DNA from 2 places in the Corallococcus silvisoli genome. Region 2 is predicted to be linked to the other one. Evidence: riboswitches for the same ligand, from Rfam matches in the RefSeq annotation. Region 2 holds a riboswitch; the other holds the start of a gene.
What was found. Region 2 has a riboswitch for cobalamin ahead of GTY96_RS26530 (hypothetical protein). Riboswitches for the same ligand answer to the same signal wherever they lie in the genome.
Positions count from the first base shown of each region.

Region 1 (7,304 bases), on a different contig from region 2:
TCGTCGCCGTCCGCGTCAGGGTCCTTCTGCCTCGCGGGATCCAACGGGATGCCGGCGCTCTTCTTGAGGTAGTCGTCCTTGGGGTCCATGCCGTCACTCCTCCCTTGAGTCCTCAAGGTGGTGACGGGGCCCCGTTCCGGGAGCGGCCGGGCGGACGGGCCGCCCCTGCCTCAGTTGAGGTACTTCGGCTTCGCCTGCGCGGTGGGCGCCTGGGCCTTCATCATCTCCAGGCCCTGGCGGGTGAGGACGAAGCGGACGACGCCGGAGCCGCGCTCGGTCTCGATTTCGGCCTCGAAGGCGGGCCCGGCGATGCCGCCCAGGGACACGTCCTTGCGCAGGTTGGAGACGCGGCCGGAGAGCAGATCACCCGCGACCTCCCGCGAGCCCTCCCCGCGCGAGTACAGCTCGAAGGCGGCCTCGTGCAGCGTCATCGCCAGCGCGGGCGTGAGGGGCTGGGAGCTGAAGAGCACGGAGATGAGGAGCCAGTAGGGCGGCGTCTGTTCAGCCATCGTGCGGCAGTGTAACGGGTGTGGCTACCGGGCGCGCGGCTGTCTGCGGGCGGCGATGGCCTCCGCGAGCACGCCCTGCTGCTTCCAGTGGCCGTACAGGCGGCCCTGGGACGCGAGCCAGTCCAGGCGCTGCCGGGTGCGCGCGTCCAGCCGGCCGGGCGGCGCGTCGCGGAACGGCGTGCCGGGCAGCGGCATGAAGGTGTGGCCGTGCACGCGCGCGCCCAGGTCGGACAGCCGCTGCATCAGGTCCAGGGTGGCGTCCACGTCCGCGGGCTCCTCGCCGGGCAGGCCCAGGATGAAGTCCACGTTGGGGACGAAGCCGCCCTCCACCGCGAGCCGCGCGGCGCGCACCACGGTCTCCACGTCGTGGCCGCGCCGGGTGGCCTGGAGGATGCGCTCGGAGCCGGACTGGCCGCCGATGATGAGGTTGTCGTTGGCCACGTAGCGCTTGAGCAGCGCCAGGGCCTCTGGCGTGACGTGCTCCGGGCGAACCTCCGACGGGAAGGTGCCGTAGTAGATGCGCCCGTCCGGGGCCATGGCCTCCGTCACGGCGGCGAGCAGGTCCTCCACCGCGGCCAGGTTCACGGTCTCGTCCGGGGTGCCGTAGGACATGGACGTGGGGGTGATGAAGCGCAGGTCGCGGCGGCCCGCGAGGCGCAGCTCGCGCGCCCACCGGGCGATGTTGGGCACGGAGCGGTGCCGGAAGCGCGCCTTGCTCATGAAGGGCGTCTGGCAGAAGCGGCAGGCGTAGATGCAGCCGCGCGTGATCTCGATGGCGCCGAACTTCACGTGCTTCGCGGCGAACGGGGGGAAGTCGTCCAGGCGCACGCCCTCCCCGTGACCGTGCTGCACGAGCTTGCCGTCCTTCAGGTGCGCGGTGCCGTGCGTCGTGCGCGGGTCCTCGCCCTGGAGGACGCGGACGAGCAGGGCGCGCAGGGTGTGTTCGCCCTCGCCCACGGCGACGAGGTCGAAGCCGGCCTGGAGCGTCTGAAGCGTCTCCGCGGTGGCGTGCACGCCGCCCGCGATGCAGAGCACGTCGCGGCCCTCCAGCCGTTCGCGCACCCAGTGCAGCTCCTCCACGGAGGGGCCGAAGCTGGCGGAGTAGAAGGACCACGCGGCGACGACGGTGTCGCCCGCGTCCGCGCGCTCGCGCACGGTGTCCAGCAGGGCCTCGCGGCTGCGCGGGAAGTGCAGCGACACGTCGGAGAGCGCGGGGTCGGCCTCCACGGCGCCGGCGAGCACGGTGAAGGCGTACTTGCCCGGGTACTGGTAGCTCAGGACGAGCGAGACCTTGCGAGGCGTCAGCGACATGGCGGCCCGGGATGATGCCACAGGGCCCGCGTGCGACGGGGCACGCTCGGCCGGTGCGCGGTCAGAGGAAGCGGCGCTCCCACTGGCGGACCTCGGCTTCGGTGAGGTCCCCCCAGGAGCCCCGGTGTGCGTAGAGCCAGGGCTCCAGCACGCGGGCGAGCTCGCGGTACGCGGGCAGTGTGTCACCCGCGTCCAGATCCCCTGCTTCGGGCGCGGGGCCCAACGAGACGACGGCCCGGTCCGGGGAGAGTGACTGGACCTGGGTCGCGGGAGCGTGCAGCCGGGAGCGCAGTCCCTCCGCGCCGCCCAGCTCCTGCAACACGGGCGGGCCCAGGAAGGTGAGCCATGCGGGGGCGCGGACCTTCGTGCCCAGGTGCAGCGCGAGCTGGTCCAACTGGTTCAGGTCGAAGCCCGGATGGCGCCGGGTGGTTTCGCGCAGCAGCGGCGTGAGGGTCCGGGTCCAGGCATGCACTTCGAGCGACAGGCCCGCATGCCCTGAGTCCCAGGGCAGCGCACGGCCCAGGTCGATGGCCAGCGCACGGATCCACTCCGGCCCGCGCTCGGCCAGGAACTCGGTGGGCAGCCGGAACTCCAGCGTGCAAGTGCTCTCCGGATAGGCCTCGTGGAAGCTGGCCGAGTCACTTCCTCTCCCGTGATACCTGAATGCGACTCCCGTCGCGGAGTGCGACAGCTCGTTTGCCTCAACGAAGCAAGAGGGGCTCAGGATCCGCTTCTGGAGCTCCGCCTCTCCCTCCGCATCCAGCTCCGGCCAGTCTCCGGTGTAGCAATCCCAGAACCAGCGCAGCCGTCGCGGTTCGACGGCCCGCCGGTAGCGCTCCTGCGCACGCCAGAGGGCAGGAGCGATCTCTTCGTGAGGCGCGCGCAGATAGAAGGCGATGCTGATCCCCTCCCTCATGAGGACCACGGTCGTCCCTTCAATCTCCATCGATTCACGAACTGTCGGCACCTGCTCGTTCATTGGGTGATTCCCATGTTGGGGGATACCAGGAGAGGGGCCCGTTCGCTCGCCAAGAGGTCCTGGTACACAGCATTCTGCGGCCTGTCGGCGAAGGGGCTTGCCGGCGGATAGGTGTCCCATCTGGCATCGTTGGTCGCCGGGCACGGGAACTTGAAGTCGTAGAGGGCCTGGACCTTCAGGGGGTTCCCGAGCGCGTGCAGCACCACATCGGGCGCGATGCTCCCCACCAGCAGGTGGAACTGCCCGGCCGCGAGCCACCGCGCCACCTCCTCCGGGTCCAACCACCGTATCCGCCCTGTCTTCGCGTCCCGCAGGTAGCGCGGCTCCAGGCTGAACCGCCCCGCGTCCGTGTCACCCAGGGCCCGCTGCACGCACTCCAGTGCCGCCGCGTGCTTGGCCTCTCCCAGTTGCATCGCCCGCGTCACCTGTCGCCCATTCGCGTCCACCACCTTCTCCCGGCACACCTCCGGCGAGGTCCGCTTCCCCGGCCCCAGCATCCGCTCGTTCACTTCGAAGTTCGCCTGCTTCGCGCACTCCACCAGCGCCCGCTCCACGCGCGCCACCTCCGCCGCTTCCCACAGGCGCATCATCGCGGCGGCCTGGCCGGCCCGCGCGGCCGCCCGCGACAGCCACGGCAGCACCGCGTCCTCACCCACCTGCGACGCGCACGCCGGGCTTCGCAGACATCCGGCCGTCGCGGAGTCCATCGACGCCTGTGAATAGCTCCGGGGCGCCCTCACCTCCGGCCCCGCGCACGCGGTCCACAGGAGGTAGCACAGCCACCACATCCTTCGGAGAGGAGTCACGTCGTGCCTCCTCGCACGAAAGCGCGAGCGCCTTCAACCCAACGCACTCGTGGACACTTGGCGGATGTGAACCGCGCGGCTAGCGTGCCTCCCGCCGACGGTGCCTCGCGGGAGTCCGCGAGGTTTAGCAAGGGAATCCGGTGCGAATCCGGAGCTGCCCCGCAGCGGTGAGTGGGAACGAACGCTGTCACACGCACTGGTCCGGAGTCGGACTGGGAAGCGACGGCCAGTAGACGCCACGGAGGCATCCCCATCAGGTGGGGAGCGCTCCGGAAGCACGCCCACGAGTCCGAAAACCTGCCTTCGGCCCCTGCGGAGGATCGTCTCCGACAGGGCGGTACCCCGGCCCCTCGCGGGAAGGTCCGGTCATCCCTCGCGGTCCCGTGCGTCCGCCACCGCCCGCGTCCCGGGCCCGGGAGCCGTGTGTCCCGGATCCGACGGCGCTCGGCGCTGGCGGCACCGCACGCCAGGAGTCCTTGCCATGACGTCCCCTTCTTCTTCCCTCCCTCCGTCCGCCACCGAGACCCGCATGGTCGACATGGTCTTCCCCGACCAGACCAACCACTACGGCACGCTCTTCGGCGGACAGGCGCTGCGGCTGATGGACATGTCCGCGTTCATCACCGCCAGCCGCTACGCGCGACGCACCGTCGTCACCGCGTCCAGCGAACGCGTGGACTTCCACACCCCCGTGCGCCAGGGCCAGCTGGTGGAGCTGGTGGGCCGCGTCGTCGCCACCGGCCGCACCTCCCTCACCGTGGACGTGGAGCTCTACTCGGAGGACCTGCTGTCCGGCGCGCGCCTGCTGTGCACGCGCGGGCGCTTCATCCTGGTCGCGCTCGACGCGGAGCGGCGTCCCACCGCGGTGCCGCCGCTCGCGCCGGAGAACCAGACATGACAGACATTGCCTTGACACCTGAAACAAGCCGGGCGTATAGACGACGCCATGCTGGTGCCTGGGTTTACCCAGGCTGAAAAGGGAACCCGGTCCGAATCCGGGGCTGCCCCGCAGCGGTAGGTGAGAACGACCGCCGTCCATGACACTGGAGCCCGTGTGGGCCCCGGGAAGTGACGGCCAGTAGGAACCCCGGCCCGCCTCACGCCGGACGCGCTCACAAGCCCGAAGACCTGCCCGCATCCGGCCCGTGGGAGACATCCACGGACGGTTCGACCTGGAGCCCCGAGGGAGGGCGGGAAGGTCCGAGCGCAAGCCCCTGTCTTCACAGGGATTTTCGCCTCGGCACACTCCCCTTCTCCCTTCGTGTCTCCAGCCACCCGCGGGGGTGGGGGTCGGTGTCTTCGGGCCCGTCCATGGCCCGGGTGCGCGGCGTCGCACCGGGACACCTCGCCTCCTCCTTCGTGGGTCACTGGCCGGGCGACGCGGGTCGCCCGTTAGGACGAGCGATGCGTGGAGTGCGGCGAAGACAGCGCGAAGCAGTGACAGGACGCGGAAGCCAGACACGGCACGGGAGGCCCCGGGCGCGGCGCGCCTGACGCCTCTTCGCGCATTCCTCCTCTCAATTCCTTTCATCCACCGCGAGCGCGCCCTCCACGCGCGCCGCCTGGGGAGACGTCTGTCTTTGAACGCCATCCGCTACCCGGACGGGAACGTGCTCCTGCGCAACCTGTCGCGCGAGTTCCCCGTCGTGACCCACGGCCAGGGCATCTACCTGTACGGCGCGCAGGGCCGCCGCTACCTGGACGGCTCCGCGGGCGCGCTGGTGGCCAGCGTGGGCCATGGCAACCGCGAGGTCGCGGACCGCGTCCATGAGCAGCTCCTCCAGGTCGCGTACGTCAACGGCACCCACTTCACCACCGAGGTGACGGAGGCCCTGGCCACCCGGCTGTGCGAACACGCGCCCCAGGGACTCAAGCGCGCGGCCTTCCTGGGCTCCGGTTCGGAGGCCATCGAGGCGGCGGTGAAGTTCGCCCGGCAGCTCTGGGTGGAGCGCGGACAGCCCCAGCGCTCGCGCGTCATCACGCGCGTGCCCGGCTACCACGGCAACACGCTCTACGCGCTGTCCATGTCCGGACGGCCGCACTACCAGACGTTCTTCGGCCCCATGCTGTCCCAGGTCGTCACCACGCCCGCGCCCTACCCCTACCGCTGCGGCCTGGAGGACTACGCGCGCGACGGGGCGGCGCACTACGCGCGGCACCTGGAGGAGGCCATCCAGCGCGCGGGGCCCGACACGCTCGCCGCGTTCGTGGCGGAGCCCGTCATCGGTTCATCGGCGGGAGCGTCCGTGCCGCCGCCCGGCTACTTCGAGGCGGTGTCGGCCGTCTGCCGGCGCCACGGCATCCTGATGATCGCCGACGAGGTCATGTGCGGCTGCGGGCGCACCGGCCGCTTCTTCGCGAGCGACCTCATGGACTTCACCCCGGACGTGCTCGTGATGGGCAAGGGGCTGAGCGGTGGCTACGCGCCCCTGAGCGCGGTGCTGGTGCGCGAGGACCACCTGGAGGAGCTGCGCCGGGGCTCCGGCGGCTTCATGCACGCGCAGACGTACCTCCAGGCGCCGTGCATGACGGCCGCGGGGCTCGCGGTGCTGGACTACTACGAACGGCACGACCTGGTGGCGCACGCGGAGCGCGTGGGCGCCTACCTGCAACGCCGGCTGCGAGAGGTCCTGCTGCCCCTGCCCCACGTGGGCTCCGTGCAGGGCGTGGGGCTGATGGCGGGCGTGGAGCTGGTGGAGGACAAGGCCACGAAGCGGCCCTTCCCTCGCGCGCGCAGGGCCGTGGAGGGGCTGCTCGCGGAGCTGTTCGCGCTGGGGCTCATCCTCTGGCCCAACACCGGCCACGCCGACGGGACGAACGGCGACCTGGTGATGGTGGGCCCGCCGTTGATCATCACCGAGCCCCAGGTGGACGAGCTGGTGGACCTGCTCGCCCGGGGCCTGACCCGTTTCCTGGAGCGGCCATGACCTTTCGCATCACCTATTCGGTGCTGGACGCGGACCTGACGGAGCTGCACGCGCGCTTCGACGCCGCGCTCGCCACGGTGCGCGCGCGCCTGGGCGCGGAGTACCCGTCCTGGATCGCCGGCAAGGCGCACCACAGCGGGGACCTGCTGGACAGCCGCAACCCCACGCGGCCCTCCGAAATCATCGGGCGCTTCCACCGCACCGCGCCCGGCGAGGTGGGCCGCGTGGTGCGCGCGGCGAAGGACGCCCAGCGCGCGTGGGGCGCCACCGCGTGGGAGGAGCGCGTCCAAATCCTGCGCCGCGCCGCCGACCTCATCTCCGAGCGCCGGTGGGAGCTGGCGGCGGGGATGACGCTGGAGGTGGGCAAGAACCGGCTGGAGGCCCTGGGCGACGTGGAGGAGGCCGCGGACCTGCTGCGCTACTACGCCGGGCAGGTGGAGTCCGCGCGCGGCTTCCACCTCCCCATGGCGCGCCTGTCTCCCCGCGAGGACACGCGCAGCGTGCTGCGCCCCTACGGCGTCTTCGTCGTCATCTCCCCCTTCAACTTCCCGCTCGCGCTGGCGGCGGGGATGAGCGCGGGCGCGCTGCTGGGCGGCAACGCCGTCATCCTCAAGCCCAGCGAGGAGGCCCCGGGTTGCGCGGACGGCCTCTTCCACGCCTTGAAGGACGCGGGCCTGCCGGACGGCGTGTTCCAGGTGGTGCACGGCGAGGGCGAACGCCTGGGCGCGGCGCTGGTGCGCCACCCCGCGGTGGACGGCGTGGCCTTCACCGG
Region 1 covers NZ_JAAAPJ010000028.1:66,109-73,412, forward strand. The annotation lists gene GTY96_RS35560 (hypothetical protein) at 1-89, opposite strand, end outside; gene GTY96_RS35565 (hypothetical protein) at 171-509, opposite strand; gene GTY96_RS35570 (TIGR04013 family B12-binding domain/radical SAM domain-containing protein) at 534-1,820, opposite strand; gene GTY96_RS35575 (type VI immunity family protein) at 1,882-2,799, opposite strand; gene GTY96_RS35580 (hypothetical protein) at 2,796-3,605, opposite strand; cobalamin riboswitch at 3,700-3,912, shown strand; gene GTY96_RS35585 (acyl-CoA thioesterase) at 4,087-4,503, shown strand; cobalamin riboswitch at 4,539-4,755, shown strand; gene GTY96_RS35590 (aminotransferase family protein) at 5,186-6,532, shown strand; gene GTY96_RS35595 (aldehyde dehydrogenase family protein) at 6,529-7,304, shown strand, end outside.
Region 1: another riboswitch for cobalamin. It lies ahead of GTY96_RS35590 (aminotransferase family protein); the one in region 2 lies ahead of GTY96_RS26530 (hypothetical protein).

Region 2 (7,304 bases):
TGCAAGGGAGCAGTCGCGGATGAAGACAGAGCGGATGATTTCAGGGCGGGGCCTCGTGCTGGTGCTGACGACCTTCGCCATGGCGCTGACCGGCACGGGCTGCGGAGACGAGTGCATCGATGAGTTCGACTGCCGCGACAAGGGCACCCCTCCCGAGGGACAGCGCTACGCCTGCGTCGAGAACCGCTGCGAGCTGAAGTCCAACCCCGTGCCCGACGCGGGGACGGAGACCGACGCTGGCACCACCGACGCGGGCACCACTGACGCTGGCACCATCGACGCGGGCACCGACGCTGGCACCATCGACGCGGGCACGGACGCTGGCACCATCGACGCGGGCACGGACGCCGGCACCATCGACGCGGGCACGGATGCCGGCACCACCGACGCGGGCACGGACGCTGGCTCCGACCCGTGCGCGAGCGCGGCCTACGACCCGAAGCTGGGCACGCTCCAGCTCCAGGCGGGCTTCGTGGCCGGTGAGGCCGCGCCGCTGCCTGCCTCCGCGGGCCCGGTGGGCGTCACGCCCGGACCCACGTACTCGCTCTACACGGTGGTGTCGGTCGGCTATGTCGGCCCGCATGCGCTGTACTCGCTGGGCACGTGGCCGCAGGTGACGCTGGGCGCGACGCCGCTCTTCGACGTGGCCGCGCCCGCCGACCGGGGCCCTTCCACGTCGCTCTTCCTCAGCTCCTTCGTGGAGTCGGACGGCCAGCGCATCCTCACGGGGTACACGAAGTCCGGCGCGGGCTTCCCGGGCTCCGTGGGGGTCTATGACACCGTGACGCCTGCCTCCTCCGTCTACTTCTCCGCGCCCAGCAACTTCTCCGCGGGTGTCGTGCCGGGCGCGTTCCTCATCAACGGCGGCGGCCTGGACACGGTGTCGGCCGGCCTGGGCATCTACGCGCTGAAGACGGATACCTCGCCGTTCACCGCCCTGAAGGTCGGAACGCTCCCGCCCGACACGGATGGCAGCGGCTTCACCGCCGTGTCCACCAACGGCGTCGCGATGCTCGGCTACTACTCCGGCACCACCTACCTCAACGAGGGCCGCGCGGTGGCCCCCGCGGCGATTGCCCAGGCGCTCTCCTCGGGCACCCCGTTCGCCGTGGCGGACGCGCCCGCGCTCGCCGTGGGCTCCAACTTCGTCGCCGCCGCGGGTCAGGGCGAGGGCGTGGCGGTGCTTCGCGGCGACTACGTTCCGCCCAACTACAACTTCGCCGGGACGGACATCTCGCGCTTCGCCTTCACCGTGACCAACGCCGGCGCGACCGTCACCGTCGGTGCCCGTCAGCCGGTCCTCGTCTACGCGGACCAGTGCACGAGCGTGACCGGCATCACCTCCATTGGCGCGGACCTGCTCGTGGCCGTGGATGACAAGAACGGCGCGCGGCTGGTCCGCATCCAGCAGGCCCCGTGATGACCCTCATCCGGAGAACACCCATGAAGACCCTTCTCTCGAAGCGGTTCGCGATGGGGCTCGCCGCGCTCCTGTCCGTGGCGTGCGGTGGTGAGGACTCGCCGGACCGCTTCCAGGACCAGGCGCTGGTCGGGGATCCGTTCGCGGACCGCATCGTGTCCTTCACGCCCGGCGCCGGCGCGGGCTTCGGTCAGAGCCAGCTGCCGGGCATCGTGCTCGGGCCTCCGCAGGGCGCTGGCGCGGGTTCGGGCTCGCTGGACGTGCTGTCGCTCGGACGCAACGGCGTCATCATCCTGGAGTTCACCGACATCGCGGTGACGGATGGGCCGGGCGTGGACCTGCTCGTGTTCGAGAACGCGTTCCTCAAGCCCAGCGGCAAGCCGTTCGCGGAGACGGGCGTCGTGGCCGTCAGCGACGACGGCGTCACCTGGCACGAGTTCCCGTGCGCGTCCTCCGACGTGGCGAACGACTTCCCGGGCTGCGCGGGCGTGAAGCCCGTGTACTCGAGCCCCGGCAATGGCATCTCGCCCACCGACCCGGCCGTGGCGGGGGGAGATGGCTTCGACCTGGCGGACGTCGGCCTCACCCGCGCGCGCTTCGTGCGCATCCGCGACTCCGGCGCCAATGGCTACGCGGGCATCAGCGGCGGCTTCGACCTGGACGCCGTCGCCGTGGTGAACGGCGTGCAGCTGCCGTAGTCCGCGACGCGCGGCGGGACCCGGGACCGTTCTCCACCGGACGGTCCCGGGCGCCGCGTGCCCATCCCGTGGATTCGGGGTGGGGGAGGCTTCCCGGGTGGGAGCGCCGGGATGACACGCCCGCCTCCCTCCTGGTGCCGCGGTGGAGCCCTCGCCGCATTGACATTGACCCGGGGGCGCCATAGTCCCGCCCCGTCATCGATGCCATCGCGCCATGGGGCGTGAGGGCGTCCAGGGAACCCGGTGTGAGTCCGGGACTGCCCCGCAGCGGTGAGCAGGGACGGTGTTCGCAAGCACCCCGTCCTCGTGAGTCCGAAGACCTGGCGACGACCCGGTGTCCTCCTCCCATTCGGGGAGGGCCCGGACACAGACCGGAACCTCCGCGGGGAGCTGACGGCGAAGACAGGACTCCAGGTCGCGCCGCGCGACAGGAGCTCCAGCGCCTTCGTGCCCGTCCCGCCTCCCGCCAGGAAGCCCCGCCGCCTCCACGCGGCGGGCAAGGAACGAGGACACGATGCGGACCGACACGAAGCGGGTGGGCGCGAAGGGCCAGCGCGCGGCGCTGATGGGCGCCCTGCTGGCGGTGGTGCTGGGCGGGACAGGCTGCGGCGACAACGAGTGCGAGGACGCCGCCGAGTGCCGCGACCAGGCCCCGATTTCGGAAGGCCGGTCCTGGATGTGCGTGGAGAACAAGTGCGTCCCGGTGGACATCGTTCCCGACGCGGGCACGGATGCCGGCACCGACGCGGGTCCTGGCTCGGACGCGGGGACGGACGCCGGGACGGATGCGGGCACGGACGGCGGCACCGACGCGTGCGACGCCGTGCCGCGCGAGGCGAAGCTGGGCACGCTCCAGCTCCAGGCGGGCTTCACCGTGCTGGAGGCCGCGTCCCTGTCCCCGAACGTGGTCGCGGTGGTGGCCACGCCCGGCCCCACGTATTCGCTCTTCGCGCTGCGCACGACGGCCACGGGCCGCGACTTCTTCGCGCTGGGCACCTGGCCGGAGGTGAAGCTGGGGGAGGCCGCGCTCGAGACCGTGCTCGCTCCCGCGGATCGCGCCGACGCCGCGAACACCTTCCCGTCCTACTTCCTGGCCTATGACGGCACGCGGCTGCTCGCGGGCTACACGAAGCCGGCCGCGGGCTTCCCGGGCAGCGTCGCGGTGGTGGAGCCGTCCTCGCGGGACGCCGCCCTCTACCTGAGCGCGCCGGGCAACTACTCCGCCGCGGGCATGGCCGACGCGTTCTTCATCAACGGAGGGGGGCTGGACACGGTGTCGTCCGGCCTGGGCGTCTACGCGCTGGTGACCTCCGCGAAGCCCTACGCCGCCGTGAAGGTGGCGGACTTCCCCGCGCAGGTGGGCGCCAGCGGCTTCACCGCTGTCTCCGCGAACAACATCGCGGTGTTCGGCTACTCGGCGGCGGACACGTACGTGAACGTGGCCCACGCCGTGTCGTACGCGAAGCTGGGCGAGGCGCTGGCCTCGCGCACGCCGGTGGTGCTCGTGAACGAGCCGCGCCTGGAGGTGGGCAGCGACTTCAACGCCGCCACGGGCTTCGGCAATGGCGTGGCGGTGGTGCGCGGCGGCTACGGCGCCACGGCGGGCTTCGGCGTCACCGACGTGTCCCGCTTCTCGCTCACGCCGGGCCTGGGCGGCGGCCAGCCCCTCAGCGTGGGAGCGCGTGAGGCGGTGCTCACCGTCGTGGACAGGTGCACGTCCGTGGACCTGCTGTCGTCGCTGGGCTCGGACCTGCTCGTGGGCGTGACGGACATCCACGGCCGCCGCCTCGTGCGCATCCGGCAGGGCCCGTGATGCGGCGCCTGCTGCTCGCGCTCGGCGCGCTGCTGGCCCTGGGCGCGTGCACCGGCGACCCCGACATGCCGCCGCCCGCGGAGGACAGCGTGGACGCCGGGACGGACGCCGGAGCGGCTTCCGATGCCGGCACCGAAGCGGATGCCGGCACGGACGCCGGTGTCGACGCGGGCACGCGGCCCGTGGATCCGTTCGCGGACCGGGTGACGGCGTACCACTTCGGAGACTTCGCCGGCTTCGGGCAGGACCGCTTCCCGGCGGTCGTCTTGGGGCCTCCGGTGGGGGCGGGGCAGTTCGCGGGCTCGCTCGACGTGCTGTCGCTGGGGCGGGGCGGCTCCATCACCCTGGAGTTCACCGACCTGGTCGCGGTGGACGGCCCGGGCGTGGACCTGCTCGTGTTCGAGAACGCGTTCCAGAAGATTGGCGGCGACATCTTCGCGGAGACGGCCACCGTGTCCGTCAGCGACGACGGCATCACGTGGTTCGACTTCCCCTGCGACCCCACCGACAAGGACGGGGGCTACCCGGGCTGCGCCGGCACGCATCCGGTGCTCTCGAGCCCCGACAACGGCGTCTCCCCCATCGACCCGGCCGTGGCGGGCGGGGACGGCTATGACCTGGCGGACGTGGGCCTTGCCCGCGCGCGCTTCGTCCGCCTCACCGACACGGGGCTCAACAGCTACGGCGGCACCTCCGGCGGCTTCGACCTGGATGCGCTCGCCGTGGTGAATGGCCAGCTGGCCGACGGCGGCACCCCGTGAGCAAACCCCCGCTCCATTCGCCTCGGGAGCACGTGGAGGCGGGTGGGGTGGACCGCCGTCAGGCGCTCTGCACGCTCCTGCGCGGCACCTGTGCCCTGGCCGCGCTGGGGTGCGGTGGCGACTGGCGCGAGGCCGTGGTGCTGCCCGGTCCGGACGCCGTGCCCGACGCGGGCCCGGCCGGGTGCGGTGACACGGGCCTGCCGGGACCGCCGGAGGAGGGCTGGGTGGAGGTCCCCCTCGCGGACCATCCCGCCCTGCGCGAGCCCGGGGGAAGTGACCGCGTCCGCGTCCCCTCCGCCCTCCTGGACGTGGTGGTCGTGCACGCGGCGGACGGCTGCTACCGGGCGGTGTGGCGCACGTGCACCCACGGCGACTGCGCGGTGGCCTGGGACGGGACCCTGGGGCTGGTGGAGTGCCCCTGCCACGGGTCGCGCTTCGGCCTGGAGGGGCAGGTCCTCCGGGGGCCCGCGACCCGGCCCCTCGCCGCCTATCGCACCCTGCGCGTGGGTGATTCGCTCTTCATCCTTCGCCCCAGGTGAAGTCCATCCTTCGCCCCAGGTGAAGTCCGACCCCGGGTCTCCACCACATCGGGTGTCCGGAGGGCATGACGCGACGCGAGAGGGCGTCCGAGGCCTTGCCTGGACGCCCGTATTCCACGGGAAAGCGTCTCGGACTCTCGGAAGATTGGGAGGTCGTGTAATGTCGTGCGCCCGATGTGGCAGATCATCATCAACGGGCCCGGCTACTTCGACACGTCGTACGACCTGCCGGAGGGCGTCACCAGCCTCGGCCGGGCCGACGAGAACGACATCGTGCTGGGCGGTGACCTCGTGTCGCGCCGGCACGCTCGCCTGTACGTCGAAGGTGACGTGCTGCGCATCGAGGACCTGGGCAGTCGCAACGGCAGCCGGGTGAACGGCGCGCCGCTGCAGGGCAGCAAGAACCTGGGTGCGGGCGACACGGTGGCGCTGGGGGAGAACACCCTGGCGGTGCGCCAGCCGCACACGGTGGAGAACGCCGCCACGGAGATGATGGACCTGGGCGCGGGCGGCGTCGTGCGCTTCGGGCACGGCACGGACGTGGGCCCCTCCGTGCTGCTGGCGAAGAACGTGAAGGACGCGGAGGTGCTCCGCCTGCTGGACAACGTGGGGCCGCTGCCGTTCGACGACGCGTTCTCCGGCCCCTCTCCCGTGCCCACGGGCTCCGCGGTCGCCAGCCCTCGCGTGTCGTATGAGACGCTGGTGCTGCTGGTGCACGCGGCGGAGGCGCTGGCCACCGCGCGCACGCTGACCGCGTTCCTGGAGTCCGCGATGGACCGGCTCCTGGAGCGCACCGACGCGACGACGGCGGTGGTGCTGCTCAAGCACGCCACGGGGCCGCTGGTGCCCGCGGCCGTGCGCCACCGGGGACGGCTCGCTAAGGGCGAGGTGCCCGTGTCGGACGCCATCGTGGATGAGGCCCTCCGCCAGGGCCGCGCGCTCGCGGTGGGCGACGTGCGCGATGATCGCCGCTTCGCCGGACGCGAGAGCGTCATCATGTATGGCGTGGACCGGGTGCTGTGCATCCCCATCGGCACCGAGCCGCCCTTCGCGGGCGTGCTCTACGTCAACGTCCCCGGCGAGGGGGACACCAGCCTGGAGCTGATGCTGGACGCCTGCACCGCGGTGGCCCACCTGGTGGCCAGCGGCGTGCAGCGCTTCGCCGTGCGCGACGGCTCCGGCACGGACCGGATGCGGCGCAACCTGGAGCGCTTCCACTCGCCGGAGGTGGCCGAGCGCCGCGCCGCCGAGGCCCAGCGCGTGGGGGGCAAGCTGCCCGGGCTGGAGGAGAAGAACCTCACCGTGCTGCACGCGGAGCTGGCGGACTTCGGCGCCGTGATTGGCCGGCTGGGCGCGGCGCGGGCCACGCAGCTGCTCAACGACTTCCACGCGCGCATGAGCGGCATCGTCTTCAGCTTCGAGGCCACCGTGGAGGGCTTCCTCGGCGAGTCCATGCGCGCGCTCTTCGGCGTGCCCTACGCGAAGGGCGACGACGCGGTGCGCGCCGTGCGGGCCGCCCTGGCGCTGCGCTCGGACTGGGAGCGGGGCATGGCCCGCCGGCCGCAAGACGAGCGCTGCGACCTGAGGATCGCGCTGCACTCCACCAAGGCGCTGGTGGGGATGATCGGCACCGAGGCGCGCACCGAGTACACCGCCGTGGGCGAGGGGATGGGGGTCGCGGGCTGGCTGGCCTCCACCGCCGGCCCCGGGCAGGTGCTGATGACCGGCAAGCTGCTGGCGGCCACCGGGGCCCGCTTCGACGTGATGCCCCTGGGCGAGCGGGTGGTGCGTCCCCCTCGGGACAAGGTGGCCGTCTTCGAGGTGATTGAAGAGGACATGGGCATGCTGACCAACCCCGGTATCCGGTGAGGCAGCCGGCGCGGCCGGTTGACCGGTTGAAGCGGGGCCCCTGCTCGGGGTTCAATGCGCTTTCCGTGGTGGACCCCCGCACCGCATGAGCTCTTCGACCCAGCCCGCCCGATTGCGTCCCTTCCGGCCGCAGCCCTTCGGCCGGTACACGCTCCTGTCGCACCTGGCCACCGGCGGCATGGGGGAGATCTACCTCGCCCGCCT
Region 2 covers NZ_JAAAPJ010000014.1:107,010-114,313, reverse strand. The annotation lists gene GTY96_RS26540 (hypothetical protein) at 20-1,420, shown strand; gene GTY96_RS26535 (cell surface protein) at 1,444-2,118, shown strand; cobalamin riboswitch at 2,301-2,460, shown strand; gene GTY96_RS26530 (hypothetical protein) at 2,633-3,931, shown strand; gene GTY96_RS26525 (cell surface protein) at 3,931-4,692, shown strand; gene GTY96_RS26520 (QcrA and Rieske domain-containing protein) at 4,689-5,231, shown strand; gene GTY96_RS26515 (FHA domain-containing protein) at 5,406-7,100, shown strand; gene GTY96_RS37905 (serine/threonine-protein kinase) at 7,186-7,304, shown strand, end outside.